Regions from separate parts of the Azospirillum aestuarii genome, predicted to be linked through region 1. Evidence: riboswitches for the same ligand, from Rfam matches in the RefSeq annotation. Region 1 holds a riboswitch; each other region holds the start of a gene.
What was found. A riboswitch is a leader RNA that binds a small molecule or an ion and turns the genes downstream of it on or off. The one in region 1 is predicted to bind cobalamin.
Positions count from the first base shown of each region.

Region 2: another riboswitch for cobalamin. It lies ahead of JJL56_RS25415 (energy-coupling factor ABC transporter permease); the one in region 1 lies ahead of JJL56_RS16680 (TonB-dependent receptor plug domain-containing protein).
Region 3: another riboswitch for cobalamin. It lies ahead of cobW (cobalamin biosynthesis protein CobW); the one in region 1 lies ahead of JJL56_RS16680 (TonB-dependent receptor plug domain-containing protein).

Region 1 is NZ_JAEPIV010000008.1:176,496-186,116, forward strand. Features, by position in the region: gene JJL56_RS16640 (hypothetical protein) at 1-166, shown strand, start outside; gene JJL56_RS16645 (hypothetical protein) at 163-507, shown strand; gene JJL56_RS16650 (YtxH domain-containing protein) at 500-862, shown strand; gene JJL56_RS16655 (heavy metal translocating P-type ATPase) at 859-2,997, shown strand; gene JJL56_RS16660 (DUF6925 family protein) at 3,059-3,772, opposite strand; gene JJL56_RS16665 (ABC transporter ATP-binding protein) at 3,769-4,572, opposite strand; gene JJL56_RS16670 (FecCD family ABC transporter permease) at 4,572-5,579, opposite strand; gene JJL56_RS16675 (ABC transporter substrate-binding protein) at 5,576-6,424, opposite strand; gene JJL56_RS16680 (TonB-dependent receptor plug domain-containing protein) at 6,421-8,334, opposite strand; cobalamin riboswitch at 8,451-8,669, opposite strand; gene JJL56_RS16685 (TerC family protein) at 9,210-9,621, shown strand, end outside.
Region 2 is NZ_JAEPIV010000021.1:99,713-109,333, forward strand. Features, by position in the region: gene JJL56_RS25385 (acetyl-CoA C-acetyltransferase) at 1-850, opposite strand, end outside; gene JJL56_RS25390 (alpha/beta fold hydrolase) at 963-2,228, opposite strand; gene phaR (polyhydroxyalkanoate synthesis repressor PhaR) at 2,714-3,385, shown strand; gene JJL56_RS25400 (hypothetical protein) at 3,534-3,758, shown strand; gene JJL56_RS25405 (glutathionylspermidine synthase family protein) at 3,845-4,996, opposite strand; gene JJL56_RS25410 (glycosyltransferase family protein) at 5,203-7,131, opposite strand; cobalamin riboswitch at 7,276-7,513, shown strand; gene JJL56_RS25415 (energy-coupling factor ABC transporter permease) at 7,688-8,368, shown strand; gene JJL56_RS25420 (superoxide dismutase) at 8,446-9,213, opposite strand; gene JJL56_RS25425 (hypothetical protein) at 9,341-9,621, opposite strand, start outside.
Region 3 is NZ_JAEPIV010000018.1:46,989-56,609, forward strand. Features, by position in the region: gene cobG (precorrin-3B synthase) at 1-1,229, opposite strand, end outside; gene cobN (cobaltochelatase subunit CobN) at 1,226-4,612, opposite strand; gene cobW (cobalamin biosynthesis protein CobW) at 4,769-5,827, opposite strand; cobalamin riboswitch at 6,017-6,231, opposite strand; gene JJL56_RS23660 (ABC transporter ATP-binding protein) at 6,522-7,286, shown strand; gene JJL56_RS23665 (ABC transporter ATP-binding protein) at 7,279-8,001, shown strand; gene JJL56_RS23670 (ABC transporter substrate-binding protein) at 8,063-9,265, shown strand; gene JJL56_RS23675 (branched-chain amino acid ABC transporter permease) at 9,418-9,621, shown strand, end outside.

The sequences.
Region 1 (9,621 bases):
TCTGCGCTCCCGCCTCGTCACACCGGTGGATGAGGCGGTTGATGAGACGGTGGAAGACGTGGTTGCCGAACCCGTGGTGCCCGCCGAGGCGGAGCCGGCAAAGACCGATGCGGCGGAGCCGGCAAAGACCGAACCGACGCCGTCCGCCGCCTCGGGGGCCGCGTGAAGCGCGCGAAGCGGCGCGGCAAGGCGCGGGGCTCCGGCACGCTCGCCGCCGACTTCACGCGCGGCATGGTGGCGACCGGCCTGCTGACCGCCGTCCAGGACCGCTGGGTGACGGGCGCCGAGCCTCCCGCGCCGCGCACCATCCTGCGCCACGGTCTGCAGGGCGGTGCGGCGCTGGCCGCCGCCAGCCTTGCCGCCGACGCCCTGCGCAACCGCGACTACGCGCGCCTCGCCCTGGCGGTCGCCGCCGGGGCGGCGGGTGTGGTGATGATCGAACATCTGCTGAATCCGGCGGACGAGCTGCCGCAAGAATTGCCGAAGAACGAGGACCCCCATGGCTAAGAAGACCAAGAAGGCGTTGAAGAAGCTGAAGAAGCAGCAGCGCCAGTATGAAGCCGCCATGGCCGCCAACGGCGCCCCCATTGGAGGTCGCATGGGGGCCGGAATGGCGCGGGGGCAGGGGCTTCTCGGCGGGTTGAGCGGTCTTCTGCCGTCGCGCCGGTCCGAGCAGTTCCTGGTCGGGCTTCTGGTCGGGGCGGCGGCGGCCTATGTGCTGTCCGACGAGGAGCTGCGCGGCAAGATCGTGAAGTCCGGCCTGAAGCTGTACGGCAACCTCGCCGGCGGCCTCGCCGAAATGAAGGAGCAGATGGCCGACCTCCAGGCCGAGCTGGAGGCGGAACAGGCCGGAGCCTCATGAGCGGCCTGCCCTGGTTCCTGCGGCTGGAGCCGGTCCATCGGGTTCCGGGGCGCATCCGGCTGCGCTACGCCTGCCGTCCCGGCACCCCCGCTGACGAGGCGACCCTGCAGCGGGTGGTGGAGGCGGTCGCCGGGGTGACGTCGGTTCGGGTCAGCCGCGCCGCGCGGTCGCTGGCCCTACGCTACGATCCGGCGGTGACGGACGCCACGGCGCTGTGCCTCGCGCTGGCCGCCCTGCCGATTCCCGAAGCGGCCCCGCCCGCCCCGGCGGCGGAGGGCGGTGAGAATCACGGCGCCGCGCTGGCCCGCAGCCTCGCCACGCTGGTCGGCGGCTTCCTGCTGCCCATGCCGCTGCGCCTGCCGCTGTCGCTGGCCATCGCGATGCCGATGCTGCGGGAGGGCATGGCCATCTATGGGCGGGAGGGCGTCAACTCCCACGTGCTGGAAGCTGCGGCGGTGTCGATCTCCCTGGCGCGGCGGGATTTCACCGCGGCCAACACCACCGTCTTCATGCTGGCGCTCGGCGAGTATATGGAGGACTCCATCGCCCGCCGCTCGGACGCGCTGCTGAAACGGCTGTTGCGCCCGTCGAGCGATCAGGTGTGGCTGCTGCGTGACGGCATGGAAATCCAAGTGCCCGCCGACACCGTCATGGTCGGCGACAGCGTGGTGATCGGCGCCGGAACGGTGATCCCGGTGGACGGCACGGTGTTGAGCGGGGAGGCGACCGTCAACGAGGCCGCCATGACCGGCGAGAGCGCCCCGGTGGTCAAGCAGCGCGGCTCCGCCGTCCTGTCCGGCACGCTGATGGAGGAAGGGCGGCTCGTCGTCTACGCCGAGCATGTCGGCAGCCACACCGCCGCCGCCCGCATCGCCGATTACGTCGAACAGTCGCTGACCGCCAAGAGCGAGGCGCAGCTCGACGCGGCGCGGCTGGCCGACCGGCTGGTGCCCACGGTGCTGAAGCTGGCCGGCGGCTCCTTCCTGATGACCGGCGACTGGCGCAGCGCCGCGTCGGTGCTCCAGGCCGACTATTCCTGCGCGCTGAAGCTGGCGACCCCGGTGGCCTTCAAGTCGGCCATGTACGGGGCGGGCCAAGGGGGCATCCTGATCAAGGGCGCCAACGCGCTGGAACGGCTGGCCCAGGCCGACACGGTCATCTTCGACAAGACCGGCACGCTGACCACCGGCGATCTGCAGGTGACCGATTCCATCGCCTTCGACCCGACCTTCAGCCCCGACGACCTGATCTGCCTCGCCGCCTCGGTGGAGGAGCATTACTTCCACCCGCTGGCGATGGCCGTGGTCAACGCCGCCAAGGAGACCCACAACCGCCACTTCGACCATCAGGAGGTGAAGTTCATCGTCGCCCACGGGGTGGCCAGCGTCATCGACGGCAAGCGCATCGTCGTCGGTTCCCGCCATTTCATCGAGGACGACGAGGGCATCGACACGACGGCCCAACGGGAGGCCATCGACGCGCTGCACCGCGACGGCAAGACGCTGCTGTTCATCGGTTTCGGCGGGGTGCTGGTCGGCGTGCTGGCGCTGAAGGACAGCGTGCGGGCGGCCAGCGCGGCGACCATCGCGCGGCTCCGGCGGGCGGGGGTGACGCGGGTCCTGATGCTGACCGGCGACCACCGCGACCGCGCCGCCGAGCTGGCCGCGGAGCTGCGTCTCGACGGCTTCCACGCCGACCTGCTGCCCACCGACAAGGCCCGCATCATCGAGGACCTGAGCCGCGACGGCGCGCGCATCGCCTTCGTCGGCGACGGCATCAACGACGCCCCGGCGCTGGCCGGCGCCCATGTCGGCATCGCCATGCAGAAGGGGGCGGACATCGCCCGCCTGACCGCCGACGTGGCGCTTCTGGAGGACCGGATCGAGCGGGTGGCGGACGCCAAGGAGACGGCCAACGCCGCCATGGCGCTGATCGCCCGCAACTACCGCCTGACGGTGGGGCTGAATAGCGCCATCCTCGGCGCCGCCGCGCTGGGCCTGCTGTCCCCGGTGGGCACCGCCGTGCTGCACAACGGGACGACGATCGGGATTCTGTTGAACGCGCTGCGCCGGGCGCCGGCGGCGTCGGTGCCCCCTCCCCAACCCTCCCCCGCTTCGCGGGGGAGGGGGGCTTGAGCGAAGCGGCTGCAGTCCCCTCCACCTCGTAGAGGGGGAGGGTTAGGGAGGGGGCAGGACCTCAGCGCCCCAGCCCCTCCCACGCGGCGAAGGACTCCGCGCGCGGCGACAGGTACAGGCTGGGCACCCAGCCGTCCGGGATCGGGACGGTCGCCGCGTGGGTCCGGTTGTGGGCCAGCAGCTTCGGCAGGACGTGGGTGTGTGGACCCTCCGGGCTGCGGCCGTCGGGCGGCGGGATCGGCTGGCTGACCTCGATCCGCCCGAAGGGGCCGATGAAGACACGGTCGGGGCTGAGCGCCGGCAGGTCGGGCGGCAAGGGGTTGCCCGGCGCCAGAAGCTCCGTCCCGACCACCGCGCGCAGGCGGGCGATGGTGGCGGGGTCGGCGCTGCGCACGCAGACGTCGGTCTGGAAGACGCCCAGTCCAAGGTCGAACAGCAGGGCGCCGCGGTCCGCCTCGGCGATGGCCGCGTGGTCGGGACCCAGCTCGGTCACCACGCCGCGCCGGTTCATGGCGCCGACGTGGCAGGGCAGGCAGAGGGCCACGGCGAGGCTGCCGTTGCGCGTCCGGTAGGGCACCGGGCGGATGGCCGGGGTGGGGCGGAGACGCAACCCGCCGCGGGCGGTCCGCGCCTCCAGCTCCGGGCCGTCGCTGCGCAGGACGACGGGTTCGTCCGGGTCGCGGATGAACTCCGCGATGGCGCCGAACGCGCCGAGGCTCCAGCCGGTCGCCGGATCGTTCAGCGCGTCGCGCAGCAGGGAGGACAGGTCACTCATCGGGTGGTCTCCGTTACGGAATTCGGGGATGGCAGGGCGTGCCAGGGAAGCAGGAAGGGTTCGCCGCCGGCCTCGCCACGGTGGACGGCGATGCCGTAGGCGGCGCGCAGGGTGTCGTCGGTCAGCACTTGGTCGGGCGGCCCATCGGCCCGCACGCCGCCCTCCGACAGCAGGATCAGCCGGTCGCAGAAGCGGGCGGCCAGGGTCAGGTCGTGCAGCACCGCCACCACGCCGCTTCCCCGGCGGGCGGTGTCGCGCAGCAGCGCCATGCAGGCGAGCTGGTGGCCGGGGTCGAGGGCGGCGACCGGCTCGTCGGCCAGCAGGACGGGCGCCTCGGTCGCCAGGGCGCGGGCGAGCAGGACGCGCATCCGCTCGCCCCCCGACAGGGTGCCGACGATCCGCCCGCGCAGGTGCGCGGCGTCGGCGATGGACAGCGCCCGTTCCACCGCCGCGCGGTCCGCCGCGGTGATTCCGCCCAGCGGGCCGCGGTGGGGCAGGCGGCCGAGCATCACCAGCGCCTCGGCGCGCAGCGGCCAATGCACCGGGCCGCTCTGCGGCAGATAGGCGATGCCGCGGGCGAGCGCCCGCCGTCCGACCTGTGCAGCGGACCTTCCATCGTAGGTGACGCGGCCCGCCGCCGGCTCGGCGAGACCGGCGAGGAGACGCAGCAGGGTGGTCTTGCCGGCGCCGTTCGGACCGATCAGGCCGGTGAAGGCGCCGGGCCTGATGGCGAGATTGACGTCCGTCAGGATGGTCCGCCCGCCGGCGGTGGCGGACAGGCCGTGGGTTTCGATGCGCATCACGCCTCCTCCCGCCGCAGCCGGGCGATCAGGACGATCAGGAAGGGCGCCCCGATCAGGGCGGTGACCACGCCCAGCTTCAGTTCGGGCCGCGTCGGCAGCAGCCGGACCGCGATGTCCGCGGCCAGGGTCAGGCACGCCCCGGCCAGACCCGCCAGCAGCAGCAGCCGTCCGGGCCGCGCCCCGGCCAGCGGGCGCATCAGGTGCGGGGCCACCAGCCCGACGAAGCCCACGGCGCCGGTGACCGACACCGCGCTGCCCACCGCCAGCGCCGCCCCGGCGATCAGCCGGACGCGCAGCCCGGTGAGGTCGAAGCCCAGGCTGCGCGCCGCGTCTTCCCCCAGGGTCAGCGCGTCGAGCGCGCGGGCGCCGGACAGGCAGAGCGCCCAGCCCGCCAGCATCGGCGGCAGGACGAGCCAGAGCTGGTCGGTGCCGCGGTCGGCCAGCGATCCCATCAGCCAGAACACGATCTCCAGCGCCGCGTAGGGGTTGGGGGCGAGGTTGAGGGCCAGCGCGGTCAGCGACCCGGCGAGGCTGTTGATGGCGATGCCGCCGATGACCAGCGCCGTCGTTCCGGCCCCCCGCGCCGCCATCAGGTTCAGCAGAATTGCGGCGGTGGCGGCTCCGGCCATGCCGCCGAGCGGCAGGGCCAGCGACAGCGCGGCGGACAGGCCGCTGTAAAAGACGATCACCGCGCCCAGCGCCGCCGCGCTCGACACGCCGACCAGCCCCGGCTCGGCCAGCGGGTTGCGCAGCCAGCCCTGCATCGCCGCACCGGTCAGCCCCAGGCTGAAGCCGACCAGCAGGCCCAGCAGGGCGCGCGGCAGGCGCAGCTCGGCCAGCACCAGAGCGCCGAGGGTGGGGCGCCCGGCCAGCCAGTCGGACAGGGCGGCGCCCAGGTCGAACGGCACATAGCCGACCGCCGCCGACACCGCGCAGAGCGCCAGCGCCAGACCCGTCAGCCCGGCGACCAGGGCGGCGTAGGGGATGCGGGAGTCCCGGCTCATGGTGCGGCCTCCCGCGCGGCGGCCAGCCGTTCCGCGGCCTCGGCGATCTGCGGGCCGGGGCAGGTCCACAGGCGGGTTGGCAGCGACAGGGTGCGGACCTGATGTTTTAGAGCTTTCAGGGCAGGGTGATGCAGAAGGGCACCGGCCAGCGACGGCGGCGCGTCGGGTGCGGCGTCGACGATCAGCATGTCCGCCCCGCCCAGAATGACCGCCTCCAGCGGCAGGGCGCCCTGGCTGCCCAGCGGCAGGCGGTCGGCCAGATTTTCCAGCCCGGCGCGGGTCAGGAGTTCGTCCACCAGCGACCCGGACCCGGCGACGAAGCCGTTGGGCCGCAAGACCACCGCGGTCGGGCGCGGCCCCGGCGCGGCGGGGGGCGGGGCGTCGAGGCGGGAGAGCAGGTCGGCGACCAGCGCCTCCCCCCGTTCCGGCTCGCCGACGGCGCGGGCGAGGCCGCGGATCTGCTCCTTCACCCCGGCCACGCTCTGCGGGACGTCCAGCTCCAGCAGCGGCGCGTCCAGCCGCGTCAGCAGCCCGACCGCGACCCGCGTGGTGTAGCGCCCGGCGACGATCAGGTCGGGGTTGAGCGGCAGGATCTCCTCCGCCATCCCGTGGTTGACCGGCACCCGCGCCGCCAGATCCGCCACCGTGGAGGCGCGGGGATCGCGCGCCAGCCACGTCACCGCGGCGAGGCGCTCCGGCCCGACGAGCCGCAACAGCAGCTCGTCGGCGCACAGATTCAGGGAGACGATGCGCTGCGGCTTTGCGGGCGGCGCCTCCCACGCCGCCGCCGGCCCCCCCGCGATCAGCAGGAGGGCGGCGGCCAGCCCGAGACGGGTGGGCCTCACAGCGACAGCCGCAGCCCGAGATACCCGGCCCGGCCCGTCGCGCCGTAGGTCCAGACCTCCTGATACCGGCGATTGAACAGGTTCTCCACGCGTCCGAAGACCTCGATCCCCTCGGACAGCGCGTAGGACCCGGCCATGTTGACCAGCGTGTAGGGGGTGAGGCTCACGACCTGCCGGTTGTAGAAGGGATCGTAGGCCCAGTCGCTGGACCGCCCGTTGTAGACCACGCTGAGGTTGGCGTTCGCCCGGTCCTCCAGGAAGCGGTGGTTGACGGTCAGGCTGGCGATCTGCTTGGGCCGGCGCACCAGCTCCGCCCCCGCGGAATCCTCGCCGTCGGTCCAGGTGTAGGAGCCGCGGACGGTCAGCCGGTCCAGTGGCTCCACCGACAGCCCCATTTCGAAGCCGCGGATGCGGGATTCGCCCGGCATGTTGACGGAAGTCCGCCCGGTGCCGGTGATCAGGTCGCGGATGCGCTGGTCGAACCATGTGCCGTCCACGGAGGCCCGTGTGCCCCACAGCGACTGATCGAAGCCGGCGTCCCAGCCGCGCACCCGCTCCGGCTTCAGGTTCGGGTTGCCGGCGTAGGTGGCGGTGTAGCCGTACAGCTCGAACAGGGTGGGATTCTTGACGCCGGTGCCGTAGGAGGCGCGCAGCGTCGTCCCGCTGCCCTCGACGCGGTAGGCCGCGGTGGTGCGCCATGTGGTGGCGTCGCGGAACAGGTCGTTCCCGTCGTGGCGGACGCTGCCGGTCAGGGTCAGCCGGTCGAACAGGCCCAGCTTGTACTGGCCCACCAGCCCGGTGGAGCCGATGGAGCGGTCGAAGCTGGAGAAGGCGCTGCGGCTGATCGCCTTGTCCTCCTCACGCTCCACGGCGGCGGTCAGCACATGGTCGGCGGGACCGCTTTTCAGCGTCAGGTTGGTCTGGTAGTCGGCCTTGGTCTTGCGCCCGTCGTAACGGCTGGTCACCGTCTTGGCGGCGTCGCGGTAGTCGCGCTGCTGGCGGCCATGGGTCAGGCCGACGATGTGCTCCCACTTCCCGTCGAGAAGGGCGATCTTGCCCTGGAGCCGTCCGAAATACTGCTCCCCGGCGGTGCTGGTCCCGTCATCGACGGCGCCGCGCCCGCCGACGAAGCCGTCGGTGTCGGCGCGGAAGCGGGTGTAGCGGCCGGTCACGGTGATCTCGCTGCGCTCGGTCGGGCGGACGGCGGCGTTTCCGGTCAGCGTGCCGTTGCGGTAGCCGTCCTTCTCCGGGTTGCCGAGCCGCTTGTCGGCGACCGACACGCCGTCGCTGGTGACGCCCTGGCCGCTGAGGAACAGGTCGTAGCGGTCGGTCCCCGTTCCGAAGGAGGCCCGCCCGGCGGCGGTGCCGAAGGACCCGCCCTCGACGGCGGCGCCGATCCGGGGGACGCCGGCGCCGCGGCGGGTCACGATGTTGACGACGCCGCCGACCGCGTCGGAGCCGTAGAGCGCGCTCTGCGGGCCGCGCAGCACCTCGACGCGCTCCACGTCGCCGGCCAGCAGGTTGGCGAAATCGTATTCGGAGCCGGACGCCGGGTCGTTCACCTCGATCCCGTCGATCAGGACGAGCGTCTGGTTGCCCTCCGACCCGCGGATGCGGAGCTGGGTCAGGGTGCCCATCGGGCCGGTGCGGTTGACGGCGACGCCGGGCACCGCGCGCAGTGCGTCGGACAGCAGGTGGGTCTGGCGCTGCTCCAGTTCCTGACGGGTGATGACGGTCAGGGCGCTGCCGGTTTCCCCGGCGGCGGTGGGGACGCGGTTGGCGGTCACCGAGACCGGCGGAAGCATCGTGATGGTGGTGGAATCGGCGAAGGCCGATAGGGGAAGGGCAAGGCTTCCCAGAACGGCGGCGAAGGACGCCGTCCGGTGAAGGCGGGGAACGCGGACACTCATTGAGACCTCGGGCGGGACGCCGGTGGCACGTCACCGCGAACGAAGTCCCACCAGGGTTTCCGCGAACGGACTCCCGGTTCGACGACCTTCGGTGCACCCCGCCCGAACGTGTTCGCGTGTGACCACGACTGACGGCAGGTCTCCTGGCTCACGGGTTATCGTCGGCCCATCGCCTTCCCAGGATCGCGATCCCAGTGGCATTCCGATGGACGACTCGCCGCTTACAGTTGCGGGGGCAGCCCCGGCGTTGGACCTTCGCGCGGCGTTTCGCCGCGGGGTCCGCACCGTGTTCCCATTTTCAGCCCTTTCGGGCAACCGTCGGATGCGAAGCTACGCGGGCGGAACGGCTCCGGTCAAGCCGCATTCCGCCGATACGCCGATCACGGGTCGCGAAGGCCATGCCCCCCTCTTGTCGCCGGGCCGGGGCCTGACTACATGACGGTCGAGGTCCGGGCCCCTCTGGCAGCGTCGCCCGGCGCTGTGATGTCGGACTTCCCATTGAGCCGTCGCCTTGGCGCGGCCTTGCGGAAGCTGGCCCTGTTCTTCCCCCTGGGTCCCGCTCCCCCACAAGGTCCACCGCCGGACGACGGCACCCGACGGGCCTTTGGGAGACATCGACATGGACCGCACCGAACCAACATCCTGACCGACCGCCACGTCTCCACGGCGAACGATGGAGACGGGTGACCTGACGCGCCGCGGCCGAGCCGTTGCGCGCGCTTTCTCATTGGCCGCAGACCTTGCGGTCACGATTCCAGTCCGGGCCCCTCTGGCCGATGCGTCCCGCCGTGGCGCATCGGTGATGTCGGACTGCTCATGTGACGATCGAAGTCTCCGCTTGCGGGAGCGGAGTGCATGAAGCAAGGGACAGTTCCATGGACCAGATCGTTTTAATGTGGGCCGGCTTCGCCGTCTTCGTTGGCGTGCTTTTGGCCTTTGATCTTGGTGTATTTTCCAAGAAATCCCATGTGATCTCCGGCCGCGAGGCGCTGATGCGCTGCGCGGCCTATTCCACGCTGGCGATGATTTTCGCGGCCGGCGTCTTTCATTTTCAGGGCTCCGAGAAGGGACTGGAGTTCCTGACCGGCTACCTGATCGAATACAGCCTGAGCGTCGACAACATCTTCGTCATCGCGCTGATCTTCACGCATTTCGCGGTGCCGCCGCAATACCAGCACCGGGTGCTGTTCTGGGGCATCCTGGGCGCGCTGGTGATGCGCGGCGTGCTGATCGTGGCGGGCACGGCGCTGATCCAGGAATTCCACTGGATCATCTACATCTTCGGCG
Region 2 (9,621 bases), on a different contig from region 1:
GATCGACGCCGGCGGTCGCCCAGGAGACGATGCGGGCCAGCGGGGTGAGGCCGCGCTTGGCCGCGTTCTCGGCGGTCATCAGGACCAGCGCGGCGGCGCCGTCGTTGATGCCCGAGGCGTTGCCGGCGGTCACCGTGCCGTCCTTGGAGAAGGCCGGGCGCAGCTTGGCCAGCGATTCCGCCGTGGTGCCGTGCTTCGGATACTCGTCGTCGGCGACGATGATGTCGCCCTTGCGGCCCTTGATGGTGACCGGGATGATCTCGTCCCTGAAGCGGCCCGACTTCTGGGCGGCCTCGGCCTTCTGCTGCGAGGCGGCGGCGAAGGCGTCCTGCTCGTCGCGGGTCAGCTGCCACTTCTGGGCGACGTTCTCGGCCGTCGTGCCCATGTGGTAGCCCTTGAAGGCGTCCATCAGGCCGTCCTTCAGCATGGTGTCGAGCATCTCGGCGGCGCCCATCTTCACGCCGTTGCGCAGATGCATGACGTGCGGGGCCTGGCTCATGCTCTCCTGGCCGCCGACGACCATGACCTCGGCGTCGCCGTTGCGGATCGCCTGATAGCCGAGCGCGACCGAGCGCAGGCCCGAACCGCAGAGCTGGTTGATGCCGAAAGCAGTGGCGGAGGCCGGGATGCCGGCGTTGACGGCGGCCTGGCGGGCCGGGTTCTGGCCCTGACCGGCGGTCAGGATCTGGCCCAGGATGACCTCGGTCACCTCCGCGGCGTCGGTCTTGGCGCGGCTCAGCGCTTCGCGGATGGCGACCTCACCCAGGTAATGGGCCGGCACGGCGCTGAGCGCCCCGTTGAAGCTGCCGATGGGAGTACGCGCTGCGCTGGCGATCACAACCTCGGTCATGTTGACGCTCCTCAGATTTTGTCAGTTTTATTATCGTGACAGGGGGCCGCACGGAGTGAGAAAAACCTTATGCGCGGATTTCTCGCAATGCAAGACACCTGACAGGCTGCGGTTATCCTGCCGCACTAAGCCATTCGGCCAGGGGACGCCAGACTCCTGTTTCGGCACCGGCGCTGACCACCATGCCAATATGACCAAGCGGCGGCCTGATCATTTGCGCGCTGCCGATTGATCTTGCCAAAGCCACCGCGGACGCGGGCGGAACGATGCGGTCGCGCTCCGGGATCAGCGCCAAAACGGGCATGCGCAACCGCGCCGGCTCCACCGGCTGGCCGGCGACCAACCATTCGCCGCGCGCCGTGTCGTTGCGACCGTACCAGCCGGCCAGCGTGTCGCGCGCCACCCCGGCGACCAGCGGCACCCCATCGTTCAACCAGTCCTCCAGCGACACGAAGGCGAGAGCGGCGCGGCTGTCCGGCTCCATGCGGGCGAACTGCGAGAATTTCTTCAGCGCCAGCAGCGGGTCGAGCTGGGCGAACAGCGCCTGGAGCATGTCCACCGGCAGTTCCCCCCAGGCGTCGAGCCGCGGGCCGAAGGGCTGGAACGCCGCGGCGGCGCGGCGGGCCAATCCGGCGTCCTCCGCATGGAAGTCCCAGGGGGTGGCCAGCAGGCCAAGCGCCGCGACTTCCTTGGGGCGGCGCTGCGCCAGCGCGGTGGCGAGCAGCCCGCCCATGCAGTAGCCGACCACCGGGACCGGGCGGCCAACCGCGTCCACCACCGCGGCGAGCGCCCGCTCCAGCCGCCCGGCGATGTAGTCGGTCAGGCTGTAGCGCCGCTCCAGCGGGCCGGGCGTGCCCCAGTCGATCAGGAAGGGACGCAGACCCTGCGCGGCCAGCCAGCGCATCAGGCTTTTGCGCGCCGACAGGTCCAGAATGTAATGACGGTTGACCAGCGACGGCACGAAGAGGACCGGCGCGCCGGTCGCCGGGCCGAGGGCGCCGTAGTCGAGCAGCCGGGACGTCCCTTCCGTCCACGGCACGGGCGGGTCGGGCAAATCGCGGCGGTAAGGGTGGTGGCGGTAGCGCTCGATGCCCGTCAGGGCGAGGTCGAGTTGGCGGCGGACCGCCCGGTCAACCGTCTGGGCGAACGCGTCCGCGTCGGTTGCGGCGATCCGCCGGCGCAGGTCCTCCGCCCGCTCCCGCAGATGCGGCTTCCATGGCAGCGAGCCGTTCTTCAAGTGCGGCAATGCGGCGGAGGAGCTGAGCAGTGTCGCCGCCACCGTCGCCAGATGCAGCGCCAGGGGCCGTGGTCCCAGCCGTGGGGTGGGCCGTGGAGTGGGTTGCGGGGGTGGGGGCATCGTGGCGTTGTCCCCGGTCACGCGGCTCTCCCTCGGAGGACGGCTGGGATGAGGCCGGCTGGAACGGGGCTGGCGTCGGATTCCAGCCGGTGCCCGGCGGGCTGGCGTAGGCGAAGCCGCCCGGCCCCAGGACGAAGGGCGCCATCGCCGCGGCGCCCTGCGCCATCATCTGGAACAGGCGGGCGGCGGCATCGGCCATCTCGGGATCGGCGGCGCAGGCCGCCCATTGTTCCTGCCACAGGTCGAGGTACCGTTGCGCGAGCGTTTCCAGGGACGGGGTGTCGGATTCGGACGATTCGGCCATGGCCGGGAGTATATGGGGGAGGCGGTACGCTTGACCAGAGCCGCGAAGGACCGATCGAAAATGCCGCAAATCCCGAATTATCCGGGCGCCGTCCACCTGCGGTCGCAGCGCTGCGGCACAGCACTGGACAGGGTGCATTCCTTCGAGTAGTCCTTATATCTGGAACATACCCGCCGCACGACCCTTCTTGAAAGAAACAGCGATGGCCGACAAGGAAGACCAGAAGTCCGCGACGATCACGATCAAGAAGTACGCCAACCGGCGGCTCTACAACACGGCGACCAGCAGCTATGTGACGCTCGACCATCTCTGTCAGATGGTCAAGGACGGCCTCGACTTTGTGGTCTATGACGCGAAGACCGGAGAGGACATTACCCGTTCGGTCCTGACCCAGATCATCGTCGAGGAGGAGAGCAAGGGCCAGAACCTGCTGCCGATCAGCTTCCTGCGCCAGCTCATCGGCTTCTACGGCGACAACATGCAGTGGATGGTGCCGCGCTACCTCGAATATTCGATGCAGTCCTTCTCGCGCAACCAGGAGCAGATGCGCGACTATTTCCAGAACACGCTGGGCGGCATGTTCCCGTTCGGCCGGCTGGAGGAGGTCGGCAAGCAGAACATGGCGATGTTCGAACGGGCCATGCGCATGTTCTCGCCCTTCGGCGGTGCCGAGGACGGGCAGCCGGGCGAGCCGGCGATGCCGCCCCGCCCTGCCCCCCCCGGCCCGTTCGCCGCTCCGCCCGCCGCTCCGTCCAACGGCCCGGCGGCGGTCAGCCACACCTATGAAGAGCTTCAGAAGCAGATCGACGACCTGCAGAAGCAGATCGCCAGCATCGCCAAGCCGGCCCGCCCGGCGAAGCCCGAAGGGAAGTGAGCGGCAGCGCCGCCAATCGCATCGACGGCCATCGCATTGACAGCTTTGCGGCGCAGGGCGGGGAAAGTTCCCCGCCCTTTTCTGTTTTTTCGGCACCAGTGGCACGCCCGGCTGTTTGTTCAACGGAACGGTCCAGAGGAGGAACGCCATGAAGACCGAGTTGCAGATGACGATGGAACTGGAGGTTGCGGACGCCCAGGACGCCCACCGATTCGAGGAAAAGCTGCGCGGCTGGCTGCGCCACCAGAGTCAGGTCGTGTCGGTGTCCGCCACCCACAGCGGCGTCGGCAACGATGTCGCGTGGCGGGACGCCCGCCGGGCGACGTTCGGCTCGCCGCTGCCCAATCCCTTCGCGCCGGGCCGCAGCCGCTGAGCCCCGCCGCTTGATCGCCGCCGCCGAAGCGCCCGCCCTGCGCCCCGTTGGAACAGGGCGGGTTCCTTCCACCCCGTGAAAGCGCGTCAGCCGCGGAAGATGTGCGGCACCATCGCCGCGTCGGAGCCGACCCGCGGGTCCGCCGATTCACGGACCGACATGCCCAGACACTTGTCCCCGATGATCCAACAGTGCAGGAGCGCGTGGACGCCCTCCTCCTCGAAGATCGGTGGGGTTTCCAGCCAGACCCGCCCCCCCGGATACTCGGCGCCGCCGGTGTCCGAGACGGTGCGGCCATGGGCCGTCATGCGCTGGGCCGCGTCGTCCAGCCCGAACAGGCTGCGCTCCGTCACGGCGTCGCAGCCGGCCAGCTCCTCGGGATCGAGCCCGGCGCGGCACAGGTTGGGGTGGCGCGGGTAGAGCGCCCAGAGTGTCGCCAGCAGCCCATGGTTCGACATCGGCCAGCACCACAGCGGCGACAGCATGCTCATGCCGCCCATCCGCAGCTTTTGCAGGAAGGCGTCGTCGGCCAGCCCCTGCCAAGGGTAGATCTTCGCCAGCCAGGAGGCTGCCCGCCCCTCGTCGTCGACGAAACGCTGGCCGTCCCAACCCAGGCTTTGCAGCGGCAGCAGATGCGTGGCGATGCCGGCCTCCGCCGCCGTCGCGGCCAGATAGACCAGTTCGCTCTCGCGCATCGGGTCGGGGGTGGCGCAGGCCAGATGGACGAATTGGCGGCCCGGCATGCCCGCCGCCAGTTCCTCCCAGCGCTCCACAATCCCTTCATGCAGACCGTTGAACTGGTTGGCGTCGGCCATCAGGGCCTCACGCCAGTTGCGCTGGATGATCGAGGCGGCGAACAGCCCCTCCGGCGTGTCGTAGTTGCAGGCCAGCAGCTTGACCGAATCGCGCCCGTCATAGGCCAGAGTCAGCCGCCCGATCAGCCCGCCGGCCCGCTCGTTCAGCCGCCCCGCAGCCCAATAGTCGTTCCAGGAGGCTTCCAGGAGCCGCGCCACGCCGCCGCGGACCCCCAGCCGGGCCAACGCCCGCCCGTCCATCGTCGCGCGCAGCGCCTCGCGCAGCATGGTGTGCAGTTCGTCGGCGACGCTCTCGATCAAGTCGATCTGATGGGCGGAGAACTCGTACCGCACATCCTCGCGCCAAAAGGCGCCGGCGCTCATGGCGCGGACGCCGAAGGGGTATTTGCGGAGCCCCGGACGCCAATCCGCACGGGGTTTCATGACTGCTCTGCGCATCGTGTGCTTACCGGGCCGCCGGATTCAATCCATGGTTTTCCCCGCTGCGCCGCGCGCCGCGCGGCCGTCCGGGATTCGGAGGGGGCGGATCATTGCGGCGCAAACGCGCCAACACAAGCGCCTTGCGCGCCTATCCCTCCGTTTTTCCACGCTTCCCCTCCCGGATCTCACAGGCTGGGTGGGAACGTCCTTCAGTACGGACGGCTGGCCAGCCAGGCCGCGATGGCGCTCTCCATCGCCTCGGCGGTCGGATCGCCGCGCTCCGGGCCGGTTCCCACCATGGGAAGCCTGGCCGCCACGGCGATGTCTTCCGCCGGGGCGCCCGTCCCGACGAACAGGTCGCAGCGCCGCAGCAGGGCGCACAACCCGTCGAAACCCAGCCGCCCGACCGCGTTCACGCAGGCCGCCCCCGTCTCCCCGGCGATGCGCGCGGCGGCGCCCTTGGCGGCCTCCTCGCCGACCAGGATCAGGGTGGTACCGCCCCGCGCGGCGAGGCGGCGGCACAACTCCGACAGGCTCCCGGTGCCGACGGACGCGGACAGGCCGACCGCGCAGCGCCAGCGCGCCGGAACGCCCTCTGCCAAAAGCGCGGCGGCGGCGCGCTCACCGGCGGGGGAGGTCCAGACCTCCGTCGCGGGGTCCGGCTCTCCGACGTTGAGCGCACCGAGCAGGACGGCGGGATTTGGCGCGACATGGGTCAGGAAGGCATCGGCGTAATAGCCGCGCACCGGCCGGCCGACCCTGCAACCGAGGCGGAGCGGCGCGCCGGTGTCCTGCATCAGGCGGTTGGCGAAGCCGGCATCCTCACCCCGGACCGGGTTGACCGTCAGATCGAAGGCGCCCTGGAACTGATCGCCGATCTCCTGGCGCACGGCGCTCACCAGCGCGTCGTCGGGCGCCCGCCCCCGCAGCGGCGGCAGAGTGACCCGCTGGTTGACGTAGGGGCAGAGGGCGAGCGCCGCCTCCGCGTCCGGCGTTGCGAAGACGGTGATCCGGGCCAGCGGCACGGCCCGCCGCAACTCCCGCAGGAAACCCGACGCCCGCAGGACGGCACCGGCCCCGTCGAGCAGGAACACGCCGACGCTCCGGATCAGGTCGGTCGGGAAGGGCGGCGGTTCGCCGGGAGCGAGCGTGCGGCGGCAGGCCGCAGGGCCGGACTCCCGCAGCAACGCCACCGCCGGGGCGGTGGAGGCACCCCGTGCCGGCGGCACGAAGGCCCAGCGTCCATCGGGGGCCGGGCGGGCCAACGGTTCCACCAGGGCATGTTCGGCGCGCGCGACGGTCGCCGCGTCGGTCACCCAGGGGAAGAAATCGCGCAATGGGAGGGTGCCGCTGCCGACCGACCGACCGGCCGTTTGCAGGGCGTCCCATTGCCGGACCGCGCCGTCGTAGCCGTAATAGACCTCCTTGAAGGCGACCTGCTCCCGCGTCGCATAGGCGAAATGCTGGAAGACCAGCCCGCCCGCCGCCGTTTCCTCATGCAGGAAGGGGTTGGCCGCTCCGAGTTCAAGGTCCGGCCCGTCGGGCTGCGGGCGCATCAGCCGGGGCGGGACGTGCGAGTGCCAGAAATCCCCCGGCCGATACCGCCAGGTGCGCAGCCATTCGTAGGCGCGGTAATTGCCGTAATGGTCTACCCGATCGAGGACCAGGGACGGGCCGACGAAGAAATGGCAGAGGTAAAGCGCCGCCGTGCGCGACGGCGAATCGAGGAACATTTGGCGCGCACGGATGACCTGCTCCGCCGTCCACAGCTCGTCCGCATCGATCTGCCAGAGCAGGCACTCCTCCGTCATGGCGACCAGCGGCGCGGTCACCATCTCCACCTTGCCCTGCCAGAAAGCGCCGGGCGGCTTGCGGTGGACCGACACGCGGCCGGGCTCCTCCGCGGCGATCTGGTCCAGATATTCCGAGGTGCCGTCGCCGCTGCGGCCGTCGCGGTGTAGGTCCTGGGGGACGCGCCCGCCCCGTTGCGCGCACCAGGAGGAGTCGCGGACCTGCTCCGCCACCCCCTCCACGATGTGCCAATGCCAGGGAAAGGGGAGTTGGCGGAACACCTCCAGGTGATAGCGGATGAAGGGATCGCCGTTCAGCACGATGGTCAGGAAATGAACCGGTAGCATGCCCGCAATCCCGTCCTTCGCCCGTTGATCCGGCCTCGCGCCATCCGCAGGACCTTGTCGGTTCCGCGGGAGCGGTGTCAAGGAAGGCATGCGATGCCGCCGATGGGTCGCCATCCCCCTCTTGACGGCGGGGGACCCCGCCCCTACCCTGGCGCCGGTTATGGTTCCCCGCGCCGTCCGGTCGCGGGGCTAAGAGGGAAGCCGATGCGCCGCCCCGATCAGGGAACACGGCAAATCCGGCGCTGCCCCCGCAACTGTGAGCGGTGAGCGGCATCGTCCTTTCCGTGTCACTGGCGCCGCCTGCGGGAACGGGCGCCGGGAAGGCCGGACGATGCCGCCTTGACCCGCAAGCCAGGAGACCTGCCGTAACCGAACGTACGTCCTCGGGCGGGGTGCCCCGGTGGTCGCTTGCCGATGTCCGGCCCGAAGGCCGCCCGTCCTCCGCAAGCCGTCCCTCCGGTGCGCCCATCCAGGGGACCAAGGGGGTTGCGATGCCGGTGCCTGCCAGCAACGACGCCCCTCCCAACGCATGGCAGACTCGGAAAGGGCATAGAGCATGCACATCGAACCCGGCGTCGTGGACGGCGCCAAGATCGCTCTCAGCTACGCGACGGCCGCCGGCGGCTTCGCAATGGCCGGAAAGCTGGCGCGCGACGACGTCCGCAACAACGGCGGGGTCGCGCCGCTGGTGCTGCGCAGCCTGATCGCCACCGCGCTGGTCTTCAGCTTCTTCGAGGTGTTCCCGCACCACCCCGTGGGCGTGTCGGAGGTTCACCTGATCCTCGGTTCGACGCTGCTCCTGCTGTTCGGCGCCGGCGCCGCCTCCATCGGTCTGGCCGCCGGCCTGCTGATCCAGGGCCTGTTCTTCGCGCCGTTCGACCTGCCGCAGTACGGCATGAACGTCACCACGCTGCTGGTCCCGCTGTGGGGCATCAGCCTGCTGGCGAAGCGGATCGTTCCGGACGCCACCCCTTATGTCGACCTGAAGTACTCGCAGGCATTGGCCCTCTCCACCACCTACCAGGGCGGCATCGTCGCCTGGGTGGCCTTCTGGGCCTTCTACGGCCACGGCTTCACCGCCGAGACCATGACGGAAGTGGCCTCCTTCGGCGCCGCCTACATGACCGTCATCATCGTCGAGCCGCTGGCCGACCTCGCCGTGCTGGCCGTCGCCAAGGCGCTGCGCCGCCAGAGCCAGGGGCCGCTGTTCAACGTCCGCCTGCACCAGGGCGCCTGACCGGCTCCCTTGACGGACCCGTTGGACGGGAGGATTCGCGTGAAGGGCGGCGGGGATGCCCCGCCGCCCTTTGCCGTTCAGATCACCAGCTCGCCCTTGCGGATCGCCGCGTAGCGGCGGTTCACCGCCCCCCAGTCGACCACGTTCCACCAGGCCGCCAGATAGTCGGCGCGCCGGTTCTGGTACTTCAGGTAATAGGCGTGCTCCCACACGTCGTTGCCCATCAGCACCGGCACCCCTTCCATGGCCGGGGAATCCTGGTTCGGGCGGGCGGCGATGGCGAGCTTGCCCGATGACGGATCGGCGGTGACGAAGACCCAGCCGCTGCCGAACTGCCCGGCCCCCGCCGAATTGAAGCGCGTCTTGAAATCGTCGAAGCTGCCGAAGTCGCGCGTGATGGCGGCGCCGACCTCGCCGTCCGGGGCGCCACCGGCGTTCGGCCCCATGATGCTCCAGAACATGCTGTGGTTCGCGTGCCCGCCGCCGTTGTTGCGCACCGCGGTGCGGATGCTTTCCGGCAGTTCCGGCACGCGCTTCAGCAGGTCGGCCAACGGCATCGCCTGAAGGTCGCCGTGGTTGGCGAGCGCCTTGTTGAGGTTGTCCACGTAAGCCTGATGGTGCTTGCCGTGGTGCACGCTCATGGTCGTCGCGTCGATGTGCGGTTCCAGCGCGGCGGGGGCGTAGGGCAGCGGCGGCAGCGTGAAGCCCTTGCCTCCCGGGGCTTGGCCTCCCGGCGTCTGGGCCCCTGATGCTTGAGCGAAGACGAAGCGCGGCGCCACCGCCAGCACCAGCGCGGCGGCTCCGGCGGACAGCAGCAGTTGGCGGCGATCCAGGCGAACGGACATGAGACCTCCCAATGTGTGTGTCGTGCCGAACAGCGGGGAAGCGACAGCCTCAGTGCGCCCCGCAACTCACTCAACAGGGCAATGGGCGTACTCACTCGGTACCGGCGGACAGCAGATCGTCCTATTCTTACAATCGGATCTTTCCCGTCAGACCGACGGATGCCGAGCGGGCCATGCCGATCGCCACCGTCCGCCAACGTCCCAGACGGAATCGGGAAGGCGCCGCCGTCGGCTTCCTGACCGGAGCGACCGGAGCCGCTCCCACCACCTCATGAATCTTGCGGCCGCGGCGCTCCCGAAGCAGCAGGCGCATCACCTCCTCCTCCGTGACGAGGCGTCCGGCCTTGGCCGAGGCGAGGCTCGCGGTGTCCTGGAGGGCGGCGACCTGAGCCAGAGTGCCGGTCAGCC
Region 3 (9,621 bases), on a different contig from region 1:
AGGCCGTCCGCGTGGGTGTCGGTGGTGCCGACGTCGCAGCCGGTGACGCCGCTGCAGGCGGTGAGTTTCAGCCGGATGTCATGGTGGTCGAGGATGCCGCCGAGGGCGGTGGCTTTCTCCGCGGCGCCGTCCTGCGGGGCGGCCAGCAGCAGGGCGCGCCAGGGGGTGATGCGGATCTCGTGGGTGAGGGCGGCCAGCGCTTCCAGTCGGTCGACGTCGAGGCGGCCGAAGGGGAAGGCGACGCCCAGCCATGAAACAGGGGGCCAGGAGGGTTGGCGGCCGAGGAAGTGTCGCGTGGGTGGCGTTTGCCCCCACCCTGACCCTCCCCCGCTCTCGGCGGACCGAAGGTCCGCCTGCCGCGTCAGCGCAAACCTTTGGTTTGCGCGAGAGCTTCGCAGGGGAGGGGATGAGGTTTGCGGGGGGGGAATCTCCCTCCCCTGCCCAGCGGGGGAGGGAAGGGGCCCATGCGCAGCATGGGAAGGGTAGGGGCAAGACAGCAGCCCGGACACCCGCTCCCGCAGCACCTCCACCCCCAGCGCCTTGACCAGCCCGGCCATACGCCGCGGTGGCTCGGCCAGCGTCTGGCGAAGCTCCAGAAAGGCCAGCGCCAGCGCCGCCGCAAGCTCCACCAGATCGTCGGGGCGGCAGTGGCCCAGCACCGCGGCTCCCTCGAACGTCCCGCCCAGCCCGACGCGGAACAGCGGCCCGTCCACCGCGTCGAAGCGCACGTCGGTGCTGCTGTCGAACAGGGGGGCCTGCCCGCCGCCGTCGATCAGCCAGCCGAACTTCGGCGGCAGCCGGTGGAGGTCCCGGTCGGCCGCCAGCCGGGCGTCGAGCGCCAGGGCGTTGGGGCGCACGTCCAGCACCGCCGTCCCGTCCAGCCCGGCGGTGGGGGAGGTCAGCACGTTGCGCACCGCCTCGCTCTCGGCGTCCTCCGAGACGTAGCCGAGCGCGCGAAGCTCCGCGATCAGCGCCGCCATGTCCGCAGCGGCGACGCCGCGCAGTTGCAGGTTGCCGCGGTGGCTGAGATCGACCAGACCGTTGCCGTAACGACGCCCCAGTTCCGCGATCCGCTTCGCCGAAGCGGCGGGAAGCACCCCGGCGGGGACGCGCACGCGGACCAGCAGCCCGTCGCCGACCTCCATGGGGGCCAGGACGCCGGGGCACATGCCGCGCCGGCGGGGAGGGTTGCGCGGCAGGGCATTGCAGGGCTGGTTGATCGCGCTCATGCGGACATCTCCTTGCGGCGGCGCAGATCGTCGCCCGTCGAATTGCGGCGTGGGTGCCAGAGACCGCGGTCCAGGGCCTCGGTCAACCGGTCCAGGATATGCCGGGCGGCGGCCGGATTGGACTGCGCCAGGAAGTCCCACACCCGCTGGTCGTCCACATAGGCATCGTACAACTGGTCGAAATGGTGGGGCCGCACCGCCGTGGTGGTCGCGGCGAAGGCGAACAGCGTGTCCACGCTGGCCGCCAGTTCCCCGGCGCCGCGGTAGCCGTGGCGCATCATGCCGTCGATCCAGCGCGGGTTGGCCGCCCGGCCGCGCAGCACGCGGGCGATCTCCTCGCCCAGCGTGCGGACGGTCAGGCTTTCCGGCTCGGAGCTGTCGAGGTGGTAGAGTGCCGGGTCGTTGTCGACCAAGGCGGCGGCGGCGGAGAAGCCGCCCTCATACTGCATGAATCCGTCGGTGGAGAGGACATCATGCTCCCGCTGGTCCTGGTGGTGGACGAGCGCGTCGGCCCCGCCGATGCGGCGACGGAACAGGCTGGGCAGCGGAACGCCCTCCAACCCCTTGCCGTAGGCGTGGCAGCTTCCCTCCAGATAGGCGGCGCCGAAGTCGGCCCGCGCGGCCCAGTCGCCCCGCGCGATCATGCCGGGCAGCGCCGTGCCGTAAGCGCCGGGAGCGGCGCCGAACACCCGCGCACTGGCCCAGCGCTCCGCATCCGCCGCCGGGGTGCCGGTGATTTCCAGCTCGGCGCGGTCGGCGCGGAGGGCCGCGGCGACGGGATTCACGTTGTCGGGTTCGTCCTCCGCCATCACGGCGCGGACGGCCTGATCGAACAGGGCGATCTGCTGCGGGAAGACGTCGCGGAACAGGCCGGAGATGCGCAGCGTCACGTCCACCCGCGGGCGGCCCAGCACGCTGGCGGGCATCACCTCGAAGCCGGTGACCCGGCCGGAGCCGTTCTCCCACAGCGGACGCACGCCGAGCAGCGCCATGGCCTGGGCCAGCTCGTCGCCGCCGGTGCGCATGGCGGGGGTGCCCCAGCAATCCACCACCAGCCGCTTCGGCCAGTCGCCGTGGTCCTGGAGATAGCGGGTGATCAGCGCGTCCGCCGCCTGCCAGCCCAGCGTCCAGGCGGTCGGCGTCGGCACGCCGCGCGGGTCGAGCGCGTAGAGATTCCGTCCGGTGGGCAGCGTGTCGGCCCGCCCCCGCGCCGGGGAACCGCCGGGGCCGGGCTTCACGAACCGCCCGTCCAGCCCGTCGAGCAGGGCGGCCATCTCCGCCTCGCCGCAGGCGTCCAGTGCCGGGGCGACGTCCTCCGCCGTGCCGAAGCGGGCGACGGCGGCGAGCAGGCGGGCGCGGCGCTCCGGCTCCGGCGTGGTGCCGAAGACGTGCAGCCCGTCGCGGATCTGCATCTCCTTGATGTCGCAGAGATGGGCGTCGAGGCGGCTGAGGATGGCGTCGGGGTCGTCGTCGGGCCGCAGGTTGCAGTCGGCGGCGACGCCGGAACTCCAGGCGAGGTCCAGGATGGTCTGCCGCAGCGTGCCCAGCCGCCGCGGGTCCAGCCCGGTCGCCATTGAATATTCGTCGATGGCCGTTTCAAGCTCGGCGAGGTCGCCGTGCAGCCCGGCCTCGACCGGCGGCGGGGTCAGGTGGCCGATCAGCACGGCGCCCAGCCGGCGGCGCGCCTGCACGCCCTCGCCGGGGTTGTTGACGATGAAGGGGTAGAGGCAGGGCAGGGGACCGGCGACGATCTCCGGCCAGCACTCGGCGGACAGGGCCACGGCCTTGCCCGGCAGCCATTCCAGCGTCCCGTGCGCCCCCACCTGCACCAGCGCGTGGACGCCCAGGGCATGGCGGAGCCAGAGGTGGAAGGCGACATAGCCGTGGCTGGGCGGTGTCTCCGGGTCGTGGTGCTGGGTGGTGGTCAGCGGGCCGTGGCCGCGGCTCGGCTGCACGGCGACGGTGGCGTTGCCGCAGGCCAGCACCGTGAAACGGAAGGCCGCGCCGTCGGAACGCGGGTCGGCCTCCTCGTCGCCCCAACATGCTGCGATGCTGGCGCGGGCCTCGGCGGGGGCGAGGCGGCGGTAGTCCTCCAGGCTCAGCGCGGCGGTCGTGCCGCCGGTCAGCGCCTCCATCAGGGCTGCGGAACCGGCGGGAAGCCTGTCCAGCGTGTAGCCCTCGGCGCGCAGCCGCGCCAAGATGCCGACGACGCTCGCCGGGGTGTCGAGGCCGACCGCGTGGCCGATGCCGCCGCCCGGCCCCGGATAGTCGGACAGCACCAGCGCGACTTTCCGTTCGGCGCGCGGGGTGGCGCCCAGGCGCACCCAGGCGGCGGCCAGATCGGCGGCGAAGGCCACGCGGTCGGGCACCGGGCGGATCAACGTCGGGGCGAACTCCAGATCGGGGTCCAGCGCCCCTTCGGCCTTGAAGGCGATAGCGCGGGTCAGGATGCGCCCGTCCATCTCCGGCAGCACGACGTTCATGGCGAGGTCGGACGGCCCCATGCCGCGGGCGGAACCGCGCCAGCCCTCCTCGGGCGTGGTGGACAGCACGGCCTGCAACACTGGCGTGCCGTTGGCCTCCAGCGGCGACCCGTCCTCGCGCGCCGCCGAGAAGCCGGTCAGGTTCAGCATGACGGCGGCGTCGCGGGCGGTCAGGGTGGCGCGCATCCAGGCGGCGCAGTCCGGCTCCTTCAGGCTCGCCACGAACAGCGGCAGCGGGGCGAGGCCGCGCGCGGCCAGCGCGTCGCACAGCGCGTGCACCGGCTCCAGATCGCCGGCCAGCAGGTGGGAGCGGTAGAAGACGACCGGCGCGCAGGGGCCGGTGACGTGGCCGGACCACCCTTCATAGACGCCGAAGCGCGGCACGGGCGCCGGCTCGCGCCAGGGGCGCTCCTGCCCGGCCAGCGTTGCGGCGTAGGCCAGCAGGTTGGCCATGTTGTCCGGTCCGCCCTCGGTGAATCCGCGCCACAGCCGTTGCGTGGCCTCGGCCGGAACGGTGCCGTAGCCTTCCAGGGCGGGGTTCGGCTGGGCGCAGCCGGGCAGCACGGCCAGCGCCACCCCGGATTCCCGGCAGGCGGCGGCGACATGGTCCAGCCCATAGCGCCAGTAGCCCGCCCCGCCGAGCAGCCGCAGCACGACCAGCTTCGCCTTGCGGATCACGGAGTCGACGTAGAGGTCCACCGACAGCGGGTGCCCCAGCCGCGCGAGATTCGCCAGCCGCAGCGTCGGCAGCGTGTCGCGGTGGCGCTTCCAACAGGCGGCGAGCGCCGTCAGGTCGCTGTCGGAGAAGGACAGAACGACAAGGTCCGCCGGGCTCTGCCCCAGGTCCACGGCCTGGGGGCCGGCGTCGAGGTCTTCCTGGCGGGCGGCGAGTAGGTGCATGGACTACAGCTTTAAAAGAAGTCCCCTCTCCCCTCTGGGGAGAGGGTTAGGGTGAGGGGGGTGTGCTTGTGCCGGACGTAGCGCCACGGACAACCCCCTCATCAGCCCTGCGGGCCACCCTCTCCCCAGAGGGGAGAGGGTTATGAATGCCAAAGATCACCCCAGCGCCGCAGTCACGGCGTCGCGGTCCAGTCCCGTCTCGCCGATCACCACCAGACGGCTGCGGCGCGGCTCGTCGGGCTTCCAGAAGCGGTCGAAATGGGTCTGGATGCGCGTCCCCACGCCCTGCACCAGAAGGCGCATCGGCTTGCCCGGCACGTCGATGAAGCCCTTCAGCCGCAGCACGCCATGGGCGGCGGCGACGCGCTCCAGCGTCTTCGCCAGCGCCGCCGGGTCGGGCTGCGGGCCGAGATCCACGACGAAGCTGGTGAAGTCGTCATGATCGTGGCCCTCCTCCTCGTCATGATGGCTGGGGCGGTTGGCGAGATCGTCCTCGGCCCCGGCGCTTACGCCGAGAAGAACCACCGGATCGACCTTGCCGTTGCTGGCGCGCAGGATCTTGGCCTCGCGCCCGGTGCCGCCCTCCGCCATGGCGGCGCGGATCAGGTCCTCGACCTTCGCCAGATCGGCGGCATCGACCAGATCGGTCTTGTTCACCACGATCAGGTCGGCGCAGAGAAGCTGGTCCTCGAACACCTCCTCGACCGGGGTCTCGTGGTCGAGCTGCCCGGCCTCGGCGGCCTGGGCGGCCAGCGCCGCCGGATCGGGGGCGAAGCGGCCCTCCGCGGCAGCGGCGGCGTCGACCACCGCGACCACCCCGTCCACCGTCACCCGTGTCTTGATCGCCGGCCAGTGGAAGGCCTGGACGAGCGGCTTCGGCAGGGCGAGGCCGCTCGTCTCGATGATGATGTGCTCCGGCGGCTGGGGACGGGCCAGCAGCTTCTCGATGGCCGGGACGAAGTCGTCGGCGACGGTGCAGCACAGGCAGCCGTTGGCCAGCTCGATCACGTCGTCCTCGGTGCAGGTCGGGTCGCCGCAGGCGCGCAGGATCTCGCCGTCGATGCCGACATCGCCGAACTCGTTGATGATCAGCGCCAGACGGCGGCCGCCGGCCTGCTCCAGCAGGCTGCGGATCAGCGTCGTCTTGCCGGCGCCGAGAAAGCCGGTGATGACGGTGGCCGGGGTCTTCCCGGCGGTCAGCGGGCCGGTGGTCATCGGCCGTCTCCTAAAATTGGATATAGGGGATGGGGTGGGTCGGTCCGCCGGTCAGCGGAGCGGGCGCCCGGCGGCCAGCGACACGGCCAGCGACAGGGAGGCGGCCTGGAGCGGCAATGCGGACGGACTGAGGACGGCGCGATGCGTCATGATCTGGTTTCCCTGTCTCCGCCACACCCGGCGGATTGGATGAGTGTCGGTCCGGCGGCAGGTTTCCTGGCTCGCGGGTCATCGCCGCGCCTCCCGCCTTCCCGGCCTTTCGGCCCGTGGCATTTCCGGAGGCGGACTCGCCGCATACAGTTGCGGGGGCAGCCGCGGCCTTGGACCCATCGGGGTCCGCACCGCATTCCCTATTATCCCCGCACCTTCACGGCGGACGGGGCACCGTCGGAGGCGCAGAATTGCAGGCGGACCCCCGATTTGCAAGCGGCCATTTGGCGCCCGAAAACCGTGCCGTCGAACCCGGAACGCTCCGCCCATCCCGCCGTTGGTGTGTCGGAAGATCGGTACAGTCTGTCTGGAAAGCTGACACTCCGGACCGCGTGCGACGCCCATCGCCTCCTTTCATGAATTCAATAACTTCAATGAATTAACGAATTTTCCCGCAATTGGCATGCCCTGTGCTTATATCAGCCTAACCAAAAACGCGGACCGGCAGACGACGCGGACGAACAGGGAGGGAAAAGCGGCACCCATGGCCGACGACATCATTCTGGAAGCGCGCGGACTCTCGAAGGAGTTCAAGGGCTTCATCGCGGTGAAGGAGGTGAACCTCCAGGTTCGCCGCGGCACCATCCACGCGCTGATCGGCCCCAACGGCGCCGGCAAGAGCACGGTCTTCAACCTGCTGACCAAGTTCCTGACGCCGACGCGCGGCCAGATCCTCTACAAGGGGCGTGACATCACCGCCATGAAGCCCGCCGACGTGGCGCTGCTCGGCATGGTGCGCTCCTTCCAGATTTCCGCCGTCTTCCCGCACCTCAGCGTGCTGGAGAATGTCCGCGTCGCGTTGCAGCGCCCGCGCGGCACCAGCTTCCATTTCTGGAAGCCGGAGGCCAGCCTGCACGACCTGCACGACCGCGCCGAGGAGCTGATCGAGGCGGTGAACCTCACCCCCTGGGCCGGCCACACCGCCGCCGAGCTGCCCTACGGCCGCAAGCGCGCGCTGGAGATCGCCACCACGCTGGCGCTCGACCCGGAGGTGATGCTGCTCGACGAGCCGCTGGCCGGCATGGGCCACGAGGACATCGAAGGCACCGCCGCCCTGATCAAGCGCGTCTCCGCCGACCGCACCATCCTGATGGTCGAGCACAATCTGTCGGTCGTCGCCCATCTGTCGGACACCATCACCGTGCTCCGCCGCGGCGAGATCCTGGCGGAGGGCGCATACGACGTCGTCTCGCGCAACCCGCAGGTCATGGAAGCCTATATGGGTACGGGTGAGGTGGGCCATGCCTGACGGCGCGACCGTGAAGACCACCATGCTGGAGATCCGCGACCTCCAGGCTTTCTACGGCGAAAGCCACGTGCTGCACGGCGTCAACATCGACGTGCGCCAGGGCGAGGTGGTGACCCTGCTCGGCCGCAACGGCGCCGGCAAGACGACCACCATGCGCTCGATCATGGGCATCGTCGGCAAGCGCAACGGCTCGATCCGCTTCCAGGGCCGGGAGCTGATCGGCATGGCGCAGCACAAGATCCCCCGCCTCGGCATCGGCTACGTGCCGGAGGAGCGCGGCATCTTCGCCTCGCTCAGCGTGGACGAGAACCTGATGCTGCCGCCGGTGGTGAAGGCGGGCGGCATGACCGTCCCGCAGATTTACGAGCTGTTTCCCAACCTGCAAGGCCGCGGCACCACCCAGGGCACGCGCCTGTCGGGGGGCGAGCAGCAGATGCTGGCCATCGCGCGCATCCTGCGCACCGGCGCCGACCTGATCCTGCTCGACGAGCCGACCGAGGGGCTGGCCCCCGTCATCATCGAACAGATCGGGGTGGCGGTCCGCAAGCTGAAGCAGCGCGGCTTCACGATCGTCCTGGTGGAGCAGAATTTCCGCTTCGCCGCGACCATCGCCGACCGCCACTACGTGATGGAGGAAGGCCATGTCGTGGACATGATCCCGAACGACCAGCTCGCCCAGAACATGGACAAGCTGCACACCTATCTGGGTGTCTGACGAGTTCAACACCCCCTCTGCTGAACACACTCAAAACAAAGCCAATCGAAGGGAGTTCGAAATGCTCAAGACGTTGCTTTGCGGGACCGCATTGCTGGCGCTGACCGCCGGGGCCGCGCACGCCCAGGTCTCCAACAACGTGATCAAGATCGGCGTGATGAACGACCGGTCCGGCATCTACGCCGACCTCGCCGGCGAAGGCTCGGCCATCGCCGCCCGTCTGGCGGCCGAGGAGTTCGGCGGCAAGATCGCCGGCGCGCCGATCGAGATCGTCGTCGCCGATCACCAGAACAAGGCCGACATCGCCGCCAACACGGCGCGCGAGTGGATCGACGCCGGCAACGTGGACGTCATCGCCGATGTGCCGAACTCCGCCGCCGCGCTGGCCGTCCAGGGCATCACCAAGGACAAGAAGCGCATCTTCCTGATGTCCGGTCCGGGTTCGACCGACCTCAGCGGCAAGTCCTGCAGCCCCTACGGCTTCCATTGGACCTACGACAACTACGCCATGGCCGCCGGCACCGCCCGCGCGCTGGTCGAGCAGGGCAAGAAGAACTGGTTCTTCATCACCGCGGATTACGCCTTCGGCCATTCGCTGGAGGATGAGACCACGAAGATGGTCAAGCAGCTCGACGGCAAGGTCGCGGGCAACGTCCGCCATCCGCTGGGCACCGCCGACTTCTCGTCCTACCTGCTCCAGGCGCAGGGCTCGAAGGCGGACGTGATCGGCCTCGCCAACGCGGGCGGCGACGCCACCAACGCCGTCAAGCAGGCGTCGGAGTTCGGCATCACCCAATCGGGCCAGAGCCTCGCCGGCCTGCTGCTGTTCATCAGCGACGTGAACGCGCTGGGCCTCCAGGCCGCCCAGGGCCTGCTGCTGACCACCGGCTTCTATTGGGACACCGACGAGCAGACCCGCGAGTGGACCAAGAAGTTCGAGGCCAAGGCCGGCCGCAAGCCGACCATGGTCCAGGCCGGCGTCTACTCCGCCGTCCGCCACTATCTGAAGGCGGTCGAGGCCGTCGGTTCCGACGATGCGGACAAGGTTTCCGCCAAGATGCGCGAGACCACGGTCAGCGACATGTTCACCAAGAACGGCAAGATCGCCGCGAACGGCCGCATGTTCCACGACATGTATCTGGCCCAGGTGAAGACCCCGGCCGAGTCCAAGGGCCCCTGGGACTATTACAAGATCGTGAAGACGATCCCGGCCGAGCAGGCGTTCCTCGACCCGGCCAAGAGCGGTTGTCCGCTGGTGAAGTAAGGTTGTCGCGTCGGACCCCCACCCAACCCTCCCCCACCTTCGGTGAGGGAGGGCTAAGCCCCCTCCCCTGCGAAGCGGGGGAGGGTTAGGGTGGGGGCCCACCCCAAGCACCCAATCAAAAAATCAAAAACTCGATACAGGGAGGGACGGTCATGTTCGACTTGCTGGGGGTGCCGCCCCAGGTCCTGTTCGGCCAGCTTCTGCTCGGCCTCATCAACGGGTCCTTCTACGCGCTGCTCAGCCTTGGGCTGGCGGTCATCTTCGGCATGCTGAACGTCATCAACTTCGCCCACGGCGCGCTCTACATGATCGGCGCCTTCGTGGCGTGGCTGCTGCTGACGAAGCTCGGCCTCGGC